DNA from 2 places in the Dickeya parazeae Ech586 genome. Region 2 is predicted to be linked to the other one. Evidence: predicted binding sites of a transcription regulator. Region 2 holds the regulator's gene; the other holds the start of a gene.

Region 1 (5,805 bases), 1.2 Mb from region 2:
TGATAAGACAATGGCTGACTAATTCGCTGCCAAAACGGGAGAATGCGCTATGAACGACATCATCATCAGTGCTCTGCCGTTGCTGTTAACCGGTCTTGGTACCACGCTGGTACTCTCGGTGGCCGCAATTATTGGTAGTACGTTGCTTGGCCTGCTGGCAGCGGTGCTACGCACCAGCCGATTGCCCATCGCCCGACAACTCGCCCTGTTGTACATCGAGCTGTTTCGCGGCACACCCGTACTCATTACGCTGATGTTTATCTACTTCGGCGTAGCGTATTTTGGATACGACATTAACTTGTTCGCCGCCGGGATCCTGGGGCTGAGTATTTATCAGGGCGCTTACATCGCGGAAGTGTTTCGCGCTGGCATTGAAGCGGTGCCCAAAGGGCAATGGGAAGTGTCATGGATTTTAGGTTTATCCAAACGCCAGACCTTTCTCAGTGTGATCCTGCCCCAGACTCGTGGCATCGTGCTGCCCCCGCTGACCGGGCAATACCTGTCGCTGATTAAGGATACCTCAATAGTCAGCATGATTGGCATGTCAGAGCTGATGCATCAGGGGCAGGCGATTGTCGATCGTATCGGCCAGCCGGTCATCATTTATGGGCTGGTCGCCCTACTCTATTTCGCCGTTTGTTTTCCGCTTTCCCGTTGGGTTCAACATCACCAGGCCAGGAGCCAGTTATCATGAGCAAATCCGCCATTACACTGAGCCGTATTTCCAAATCATTTGGCACCACCCAGGTGTTGAAAGCCATCAGTCTTGACGTCTCGCCAGGTGAAGTGTTGGTGCTGATTGGCGCGTCCGGTTCTGGAAAAAGCACCGTATTGCGCATTATGAGCGGCCTGGAGAGTGCCGACAGCGGCGAGATTTGGGTCAATGATGTGCCGTTACATGATACCAACCGCAGCCATGAGATCTGTGGCCACGTTGGCATGGTGTTTCAGCAATTTAACCTGTTTCCGCACAAAACGGCGCTTGGCAACGTGACCCTAGCGCTGATAAAAGCACAAAAATTACCTGAAGCCGAGGCCACGAAACGCGGTATGGCTGCACTGGAACGTGTCGGGCTGGCGGAACGCGCGCACCACTATCCTGCGCAGTTATCCGGCGGGCAACAGCAGCGGGTTGCCATCGCCCGGGCATTGGCGGTTGAACCCAGGATTATGTTCTTTGATGAAGCCACCTCTGCACTCGACCCTGAGCTGGTCGGTGAAGTAATGGAAGTCATGCGCAGTCTGGCTCGTGACGGCATGACGATGGTGGTGGTAACCCATGAAATGGGCTTCGCACGCAAAACAGCTGACCGTGTGGTGTTCATGGATCAAGGCATAATCGCGGAACAAGGCTCACCCGAGCAGATTTTTGTGCATCCGCAAAATCCACGGACTCAACAGTTTTTATCCCGCGTACTTGAACATTAACAGGAGGCGACATGTCGATTCACTTTCCGTTGCAGGCTGATGGCTTACTGGATGCGCCGCACACCGCACCACGTTTTAAATCTGTTGCCGGTAGCGGTACGGAATACTTGCCTGTCGGGACGCCGGTGTTAAGCAGTGAAACGGTGTTCTCCCCGTTGATGTTGATGAAGCAGTCTGCTTTGGAGAACAACTTGCGCCAGTTGGCGGCCTTCTGCCGCGAGCGAGGCGTGATGCTGGCAGCCCATGGCAAGACGTCTATGTCTGCGACTGTTTTGCGCCGGGCGATTACCGAAGGTGGCGCATGGGGCATCAGCGCCGCGACGCCTGCGCAAGTGCGTGCACTGCGTCACTTCGGCATTCGTAATGTTTTTCTTGCCAATCAGTTGGTTGACCCTGCGGGTATCCGCTGGATAGCGCAATGGCAACAACAGCATCCCGACCACGGTTTCCTCTGCTACGTCGATTCACTGCACGGGGTAAAACTGCTGGAACAGCATCTTGGTCATAGCCGTATCTCGGTGTTGCTGGAGATGTCAGTCAGCGGCGGCCGTACTGGTTGCCGCTCACTTAAGGACGCTGTGATGATTGCCGACGCCATCGCGGCAAGCCCATCATTACAGTTGGTTGGTGTGTCAGGGTATGAAGGTGCACTGGGCGCCGGGCGGGATGCCTCCGGTATCGCACGAGTGAAAGACTATTGCCACATGCTAATCACCACCGCCGCACTGCTGGCGGAAAAGCGCTTATTCGGCAGCGACAACATTATCCTTAGCGCCGGTGGTGGGGCGTGGTTTGATGTGGTCACAGACTGTTTGACTAGCGCCCGCTTACCATTACCGGTTATCCCCTTGATCCGCTCCGGTGCCTACATGGCGCATGATAATGGTCTCTATGCGCGTATCGCACCATTCGCCCAGCCCGGTAGTCACCACCATTTCACTGCCGCACTGGAAATCTGGGGGCGCGTGTTGTCACGTCCAGAACCTGGACTGGCATTTCTCGATTTTGGTCGACGCGATGTGCCATTCGATCAAGATTTACCTATTCCGTTATGGATCCGCCAGGCAGACGGCAGCGCGGCACGTTCGGCCGCGCAGTTGCGCATCACGGAAGTTAACGATCAGCACGCGTATCTCAGCCTGCCAGACGCAGAACGGTTACAACCCGGAGACTGGGTGGGATGCGGCATTTCCCATCCTTGTACGGCATTTGATAAATGGCGCTACCTGCCATTGGTTGATGACCATTACTGCGTAACGGATTCACTGGAAACCGTATTTTAAGACGCTAACCTCGGCCCCACGGATGTGGTTATACCATTATGACGATTGAAAACGACTGAATGACAAACACCGCGGCAATAAGACCTTAAACACAAACGGTGTTACAGCAGATTTGATTTAACGTGGGAGTAGGAACGGCTGGCAAAAGCATCGCAAGGGGAATGGGTAAAAAGGGAACGGGTAATAGGGAGACTATTACCCGACACATATCAGGCAGATGGGGTTACTGAAGCCGCCATTTTTTTCAAATCCTGATCAATAAAGAACAAGCCGCCTTCCTGTGCATTCACCATACCCAGCTTGTCGAGAATGGATTTGAACAGTTTTTCTTCTTCGTGCTGTTCCGACACATACCACTGCAGGAAATTAAAGGTGGAATAGTCCTGCAATGTCATAGCAGCATGAGCCAGTTCATTGATTTTTTGGGTAATCAACTGCTCGTGCTCATAGGTCAGTTTGAAGACATCCTGCAACGAATCAAACTCGATCGGCGGTGCGGCAATCGCGCCCAATTGCGGCATGCTGCCGGTGTCGTTCAGATAATCGAACAGGCGTTGCATGTGATCCATCTCTTCACGGGAATGTGATTTCAGGAAAGCCGATGCACCTTCAAAACCTTTATCGCCACACCAGGCGCTCATCTGCAGATATAAATTGGCGGAGTAAAATTCAAGATTAAGCTGTTCATTCAGCTTTTGAATCATTTCTTTTTTTAACATGGCCGTTCCTTATTTTACTGGCAGGTGACTGATTTTCTTATTATGCCTGTAAAAGACGGGATTTAAAACATTCCATTAACACAAAATTGAAATAAATCCTTTATAACTTCAATGTATTATCATTTAGTTATGAGAATAATTTTCATTATTCTCATAGTTAGAAAATAGCTTTGATAATTATTTTCATTACCTGTTTTTATTAAGCATTCTGGGTTTATTAAAAATCCAGGTTTATAAAAAATAAAGTCAGTATGCTTGTCTGCATAATATACCCGGCACGGGCACATTTCCTTGCCTACGGTATACTCATGCCGGTGACAATGTCGCCAGAACACTAACCAGCGCAACCACCAGAACAGATAATGACAGTTCTACAATCGTCAATCGCAGAAAATAACCATAAGCGGTCGCACCAGCACGCTGAAAGCGCGGTACTACCCAGTAGCGATTGAATAACGCCAGCAGCACCATGGCAGCAACCAGCAAAACCTTCACCGCCAACAACGCGCTATACACCCCGAACGGCGGCAACGGCCAGCCGAGAATCAATCGGGCATTCACCAAACCAGTCAGGATTGCCAGCGCAACCGCCAGATGACCGAAACGAGAAAAGCGCATCATCGTCAGGATGGCATCGTCACGTGCCGACACCCGCTGCGCATCCCGTAATACCGGCAATAAAGGAGACAGTCCGCCGACCCAAAATGTCACCGATAACAAGTGCACCGCCTGACTCAAGCCATGCACTATCCCGGGCCATCCCTCCAACATCGCCGCGTGACCTACCCACGCCATACCACAGAGCTGGGCTACGCCAGACACCAGCATGCCCGTTAACCATCCACTGCGGTGCCAGAACACCGCCGCACACGTGATTAACGCCAGCACCGGTTGCCAGATCCATAGCATCCCGAAACGGGTACCCAGTACGGCATACCAGGTACTGACATCACCGATATTACGCCAGTCACCGCTCATCAATCCGGTCTGAGCCGCCAGGATACCAACAGCGGTCAACACGGCTACGATGCTGCTGAACACCATCACCCCATACAACCGTAACGCCAACTGCGCACGATAGGTCCGGGGTGACAGTAACCGACAATAGCAGGTTGTCCCTACCAGCAGCATGAGGCTGGAAAAATGTCCGATACGCAATACGGCGTATAGCGCTTCCAGCAGCATCAGCCAATCACTGCCGTATTATTTAACGTCAAAACGATAGCTTCCCTGCGTTTTATGACCATCGACAGACAACACATGCCAGGAAACCTGATAGCTACCACTGGCTAACGGCTTTTCAATCGGCACCACCATTACATTATGATGATCATTTTCTACCGTCGCCTTGCCTACCGACACCACCTGCCCCGCCAGCGTCAACTCCACACCACTGAACGCGGGTTCGATATCTTCAGAAAAAAGCAGCGTCAGAGAAGACGGTGCTGTTTGTTTTGCGATCACCTTGTCTGCCGCCGGAATCTGGCTTTTGAGATGGGCATGCGCCAGTGCAGCCTGAGAGATAAAAAGGCTTCCCACTAACAGTACTGCATTCATCACCGGAAAAAATGTACGCTTCAACATGTTCTTATCCCTTCTAATCATTTTCTGTTGCGTTCAGTTAACGCAAAACAACGGCAAGGATACGGGCCGCCCACCGCCTTGTCGAGAGTCCGGAAAGTAACAGGATTTGCCAATTCCGCACTTCTGCTTTACTTTTGTGGCGCAACAAAGAGGAGGCAATCATGGGATACAATCTGGCCGACCTGCCTTATGAAGAAATGGAAAAGGTCAATGTGGATTTGGCGGCATCCGGCGTAACGTTTCGCGAACGCTATAATATGCCGGTGATCATGGATGAAGTCGAACAGCAACAACCCGCACATCTGCGCCCTTATTTTCGCGAAAGGGTTAGTTACTACCGGGAACTATCCCACCAGTTCTCCACCTTACCGTACAACCCAAACAGTAAATAACGGCTCCATTCATCAGTACAAGTTCACAGCGACGCTATCCAATACAAACGGATAGCGCCTGATTACCCGTCCGCCCACACCGATTTCCGCCGTTTTTTCTAGTCAGCGCCGTCGTTTTAATGACCACAAAAGCACTTTTTCGCTTGCATCTGTCCACAAACAGGGGGTTAATGGATAGGCAACCAACCTTTTACCTAGCGAGGCACAAGATGAGTAAAGGAATGGACAGCAAGAAAAACGCCAAGAAAAAACCGCTGAAAACCGCCGAGCAGAAACGGGCGGAGAAGCGGGCCAAACGGGCTCAACCACAGCCTGAAATTAACTGAAACTAACCGCGTTGCCACAAATTTCGTTGTTCACCTAACCGAGCACCATTAAGGCAACATCCTGCGATCACCC
Region 2 (5,805 bases):
ACAGCATCAACAAACCAGCCACCAGCCCTGCCAACAAAATATTCTGTCCGACAGCAGTAATACTTTCCAACCGGTCGCCGGCATCGACGAACATCGTTGACCCGGCTTTGTTGAAGTTGGTGAACGAGACATTGAACTGACGACTGAAGGCGGGCACGATGTCTTTGGCATACTTGTCGTACTCATCGAACTTTTTGTCCACCGCACGCTGGTACATCGGCTCAACCCCTTGGGTAATCAGGTTGCTCCAGTCACGTGTTACCGCGTCCACCAGCTCCGGCGACATGCCGACATGATCAATCTTTTTGAAGGCTTCAAGGTTAGATTTCAGTAGATCCAGCGCAGCCTGTGATGATTTTTGCTGTTCATCTGCCTTCTGATCATCGCCACTCTGCCGATAATCAATCGCACGTGCCAGTCGGGTTACCATACGGAAATACTGGTCATTACCGGTATTAACCAAATTCATATTATTAACCAGCAAAGCACTGGTTTTAGATGTTTCGTTCATGGTTTTGAACGAATACATAGTGTAGAGCGAGACCGCAATCCATAACACACAGAAGATGCCAAGCACCCATAACATGGCAGTGCGAATGGCAATATTTTTTAGGAATTGCATAATTGACTCCATAAACGAGCTATTGATCGAGGAGGTAAGGCTTGTTTTGACTTATGTAATGAGAAAGTCTCTCGTTTTGTAAGAAACATTGCTGCACATTTACATTCAATAAAGCACCATGTTCCGTCATCGTCAAAACTATAAGAATATTTAGTCTTTTCTGTTTTTTTAAAAACTAATAAAAATTAGATATTTAACCAATTGCCCATATTTTCAGTTATCTGTGAGAATATCGTATTTAAAAAAAATTAAAAAAACATTAAGAAGGCGATTAAAAAAGAATCAATTAATTGTTTTTACAGCACGACTGCAGGCAGCCACAGATACACGTTTATCCGTCAGACAGTGTCTGCTATTATTAACGGATAGTGGGTGACGTAAGCACCATACCCTTAGGAATCAAGAGGTTATTTAATCTATGGCTCTCATAGGCATTTTTTTTGGCAGTGATACTGGTAATACCGAAAATATTGCTAAAACTATCCAGCAAAAACTGGGCAGCGACGTCGCCGAACTGCACGACATTGCCAAAAGCAGCAAAGAGGATCTGGAGCGCTTTGACATCCTGCTGCTGGGTATCCCGACCTGGTACTACGGCGAAGCACAATGTGACTGGGATGATTTCTTCCCAACCCTGGAAGAGATTGATTTTTCTGGAAAACTAGTAGCTATCTTTGGTTGCGGTGATCAGGAAGACTACGCAGAGTACTTCTGTGACGCCATGGGCACCATTCGCGACATCATCGAACCGCGCGGTGCAAACATCGTTGGTCACTGGCCAACAGAAGGCTACTACTTCGAAGCCTCAAAAGGCCTGGCGGATGACGATCACTTTATCGGCCTGGCTATTGATGAAGATCGCCAGCCAGAACTGACCGGCGAACGCGTATCCACCTGGGTCAAGCAAATCAGCGAAGAGCTGAATTTGAAAGCCTTACTGGCCTGATTCACCCGTGGCCCTGATGCACCGCTGGTGCCAATGTAGTCGGGGCCATATCACCATCGATAAGTAAACATCGATAGGTAAATCTCAACAGGTAAATCGATGGCTAAATCGATAATGAGAGCCATAGATAGATAAAACCTATCGCAATCAGTGATACATTTTTTTAACTTTTCATCCTGACAAGGTACAATGTCATTCGCTCAGCCGGATTATGTTTAATGATAAATCCTGGCGTACAATTTGTTCCTTATCGATAACTACTCTGAATACAGTACGTTAACCTGAACCATATTGTAAAAGTTCCGTAGTTTTCATTTCGATGGTGCGGTTCTATAATTGAGACACATGACCTTTTTTACGCCGACCGATGATACTAGGCTAATAGCCTCCCAGATAAAGCACGTAACAGGACTAAATCCGCATGACTGACAACAACACCGCATTAAAGAAGGCCGGCCTGAAAGTCACACTTCCACGACTGAAAATTTTGGAAGTCCTTCAGGATCCTCAATGCCACCACGTCAGCGCGGAAGACTTATACAAGAAGCTGATTGATATGGGGGAAGAGATTGGTTTGGCCACTGTCTACCGTGTGCTCAACCAGTTTGACGATGCTGGCATTGTCACCCGCCACAACTTCGAAGGTGGCAAATCCGTTTTCGAACTCACCCAGCAACACCACCATGATCATTTGATCTGTCTGGATTGCGGTCGGGTGATTGAATTCAGCGATGAGTCTATCGAAGCGCGCCAGCGTGAAATTTCCGAGAAGCATGGCATCAAGCTCACCAACCACAGTTTGTATCTGTATGGCCATTGCAGTAGCGGCGACTGCCGTGAAGACGACAACGCGCACGACGAACGCTGATTGAGCCTTCTCTATTAATTCTGAGCAAAAATAAAACCGCCGAGGCGGTTTTATTTTTATCTTAACGTCCCAATCAGGCAGCGATTAACCCGCCCAACTATCACGCAATCCCACCGTCCGGTTGAATACCAGATGATCAGGACGGGAATAAACGCGATCCGCGCAGAAATACCCTTCACGCTCAAACTGATAGGCTTTTTCGACCTCAGCATTACCCAAACTGGCTTCGACAAAGCCCTGAGCAATACTCAGTGAATCAGGATTGATGGTGGAGAGAAAATCCTCTGCTCCGCCAGGGTTAGCTATGCTAAACAGGCGATCATACAGACGGAACTGCGCTGGCAACGCGTGAGCAGCAGATACCCAGTGGATCACACCTTTCACTTTACGGCCGTCGGCCGGATCCTTGCTCAGGGTTTCCGTATCACAGCTGCAGTAAATCGTGGTGATCACACCCTGCTCGTCTTTATCAATGCGTTCAGCCTTAATGACATACGCATTACGCAGACGGACTTCTTTGCCCAGCACCAGACGTTTGTACTGCTTATTGGCTTCTTCACGAAAATCAGCGCGATCAATGTACACTTCGCGACTGAAGGCAACCTGTCGTGTTCCCATCTCTGGTTTATTCGGATGGTTGGGCATGCTCAGCCATTCTTCATGACCTTCCGGCAGGTTCTCAATTACCACTTTCACCGGATCCAGCACCGCCATCGCGCGTGGTGCATTTTCGTTGAGGTCATCACGAATGCACGACTCGAGGGCTGCCATTTCCACAGTGTTATCCTGTTTGGTCACACCAATACGGCGGCAGAACTCACGAATAGAAGCGGCGGTATAACCACGGCGGCGTAAACCAGAGATGGTCGGCATGCGCGGATCGTTCCAGCCTTCGACGATCTTCTCACTCACCAGTTGGTTCAGTTTCCGCTTGGACATGACCGCGTATTCCAGGTTCAGGCGGGAAAACTCGTACTGACGCGGGTGAGCAGGAATGGTGATATTATCCAGCACCCAGTCATACAGGCGACGGTTATCCTGAAACTCCAGCGTACACAGCGAATGTGTAATACCTTCCAGCGCATCGGAAATGCAGTGGGTGAAGTCATACATCGGGTAGATGCACCACTTATTGCCGGTCTGATGATGCTCGGCGAATTTGATGCGATACAGCACCGGGTCGCGCATCACGATAAATGGCGATGCCATGTCGATTTTAGCACGCAGGCAAGCAGCACCTTCGGCGAAACCGCCGTTGCGCATTTTTTCAAACAGCGCCATGTTCTCTTCAACGCTGCGATCGCGGTACGGGCTATTTTTGCCCGGAGAGGTCAGCGTGCCGCGGTATTCGCGAATCTGTTCCGGCGTCAGCTCATCGACATATGCCAACCCTTTATTGATCAGTTCAACAGCATACATGTGCAACTGATCAAAATAGTCCGACGAATAGCGAACATTGCCGCTCCAGGAAAAACCCAGCCACTGAACGTCATGTTTGATGGATTCAACGTACTCGATATCTTCTTTTACCGGGTTGGTATCATCAAAACGCAGGTTGCACTTGCCGTTGTAATCTTCAGCGATACCGAAGTTCAGGCAGATGGATTTAGCGTGGCCGATATGAAGATAGCCGTTCGGCTCTGGAGGAAAACGCGTCTGAATGCTGTCGTGTTTACCGGTAGCCAGATCTTCATCAATGATCTGACGAATAAAGTTGGTTGGGCGGGCTTCAGCCTCACTCATGCTTGGTTCCTCAAATGCGAAAAAACAACCCTTAACCACTAATGATCCAACAAGCCACGCTGGGAAACAACCGTTTGTTTCATGAAAATTCAAGATAAAAAAACGGAGCGTGCTTGCAGGCGCGCTCCGTTTATCGATATCAGACGGCGATAATGACGCCAGCCGAATTATTCCTGTGAAACCTCACGCAAGGCGGCGGCGATATTCTCCGCCTGAGTGCCAACCACAATCTGCACGCTTTGCTTATTGAGACGAATCACACCCGCGGCCCCTAACTGACGTGCCGCTGATTCGTCCACCAGGCTCGAATCCTTCACGCTCAGGCGCAAGCGAGTGATACAAGCGTCGATGCCGGTCAGGTTGTCTTTACCGCCGATGGCCTGCAAATACCCTTTCGCTACCGATTGGGCATTACCCGCAGGAGCGGTTACCTCAGTTGAAGTCTGTGTTGTCGCAGCGGCTTCACGTCCCGGCGTCATCAGGTTAAATCGGGTAATGGTAAAGCGGAACACCACATAATAAATGGCGAAGAACACCACTCCCTGGAGCAGCAACATATACCAATGTGTCGCCAGTGGGTTGCGCGTAGAAAGCACCAGGTCCACCAAACCAGCACTGAAACCAAAACCGGCAATCCAGTGCATGCTGGCAGCGATGAATACGGAAATCCCGGTCAACACGGCGTGCAGTACATACAGCACAGGCGCGACAAACATGAAGGAGAATTCCAGCGGTTCGGTAATGCCGGTGAAGAAGGCTGCAAACGCCGCCGCCACCATAATCCCCGCCACCCGGCTACGATTTTCAGGACGCGCACAGTGATAAATCGCCAGCGCCGCGCCCGGCAAACCAAACATCATGATCGGGAAGAAACCGGCCTGATAACGCCCGGTAATGCCCGGAATCGCTTTGCCAGCATCAATCGCCTGCTGCCCGCTCAGGAAATTGGGGATATCGTTAATGCCCGCCACATCGAACCAGAACACTGAATTCAGTGCATGATGCAACCCGACCGGAATCAACAGGCGGTTAAAGAAGGCATAGATACCAGCACCCACCGACCCCATTTGCTGGATATGTTCGCCAAAGGACACCAGCGCGTTATAAATCACCGGCCAGACGTACATCAGCACAAACGCCACCACAATCATCAGCACTGATACCAGAATCGGCACCAGTCGGCGACCGTTGAAGAAAGAGAGCGCTTTAGGCAATTCAACCTGGCTGTAGCGGTTATACAACTCGGCGGAAATCACGCCGACCAGGATACCGATGAATTGGTTTTCAATCTTACTGAATGCCTTGGGTACCTCTGCCAGCGGGATATGTTGAATCATTGATACCGCCGCAGGCGAGCACAGCGTAGTCAACACCAGATAACCGACAAACCCGGACAGCGCCGCCGCGCCGTCTTTATCCTTAGACATACCGTAAGCGACACCAACAGCAAACAATACCGCCATATGCTCGATAATCGCCGCGCCAGACTTGATCAACAATGCCGCCAGCGCGCTTTCGCTCCCCCAGCCAACCGGGTCTATCCAGTACCCTACCCCCATCAGGATGGCGGCTGCAGGTAATGTAGCGACCGGCACCATCAACGCACGGCCTACTTTTTGTAAATAA

Evidence for each region. The regulator Fur, encoded in region 2, represses iron uptake genes when iron is present. The targets are predictions, from matches to a motif close to ATAATAATGAGAACNACTATCAA.
Region 1: ftnA (non-heme ferritin) is a predicted target of Fur. The motif match lies at 3,560-3,582, and genes of this name have one in related genera.

The regions. Positions count from the first base shown of each region.
Region 1 is NC_013592.1:2,463,812-2,469,616, forward strand. Features, by position in the region: gene DD586_RS10750 (amino acid ABC transporter permease) at 1-53, shown strand, start outside; gene DD586_RS10755 (amino acid ABC transporter permease) at 50-694, shown strand; gene DD586_RS10760 (amino acid ABC transporter ATP-binding protein) at 691-1,428, shown strand; gene DD586_RS10765 (alanine racemase) at 1,440-2,711, shown strand; gene ftnA (non-heme ferritin) at 2,921-3,430, opposite strand; gene copD (copper homeostasis membrane protein CopD) at 3,737-4,615, opposite strand; gene copC (copper homeostasis periplasmic binding protein CopC) at 4,634-5,014, opposite strand; gene DD586_RS10785 (DNA polymerase III subunit theta) at 5,176-5,406, shown strand.
Region 2 is NC_013592.1:1,291,884-1,297,688, reverse strand. Features, by position in the region: gene DD586_RS05845 (methyl-accepting chemotaxis protein) at 1-622, opposite strand, end outside; gene fldA (flavodoxin FldA) at 1,041-1,568, shown strand; gene fur (ferric iron uptake transcriptional regulator) at 1,990-2,436, shown strand; gene glnS (glutamine--tRNA ligase) at 2,521-4,179, opposite strand; gene nagE (N-acetylglucosamine-specific PTS transporter subunit IIBC) at 4,347-5,805, opposite strand, start outside.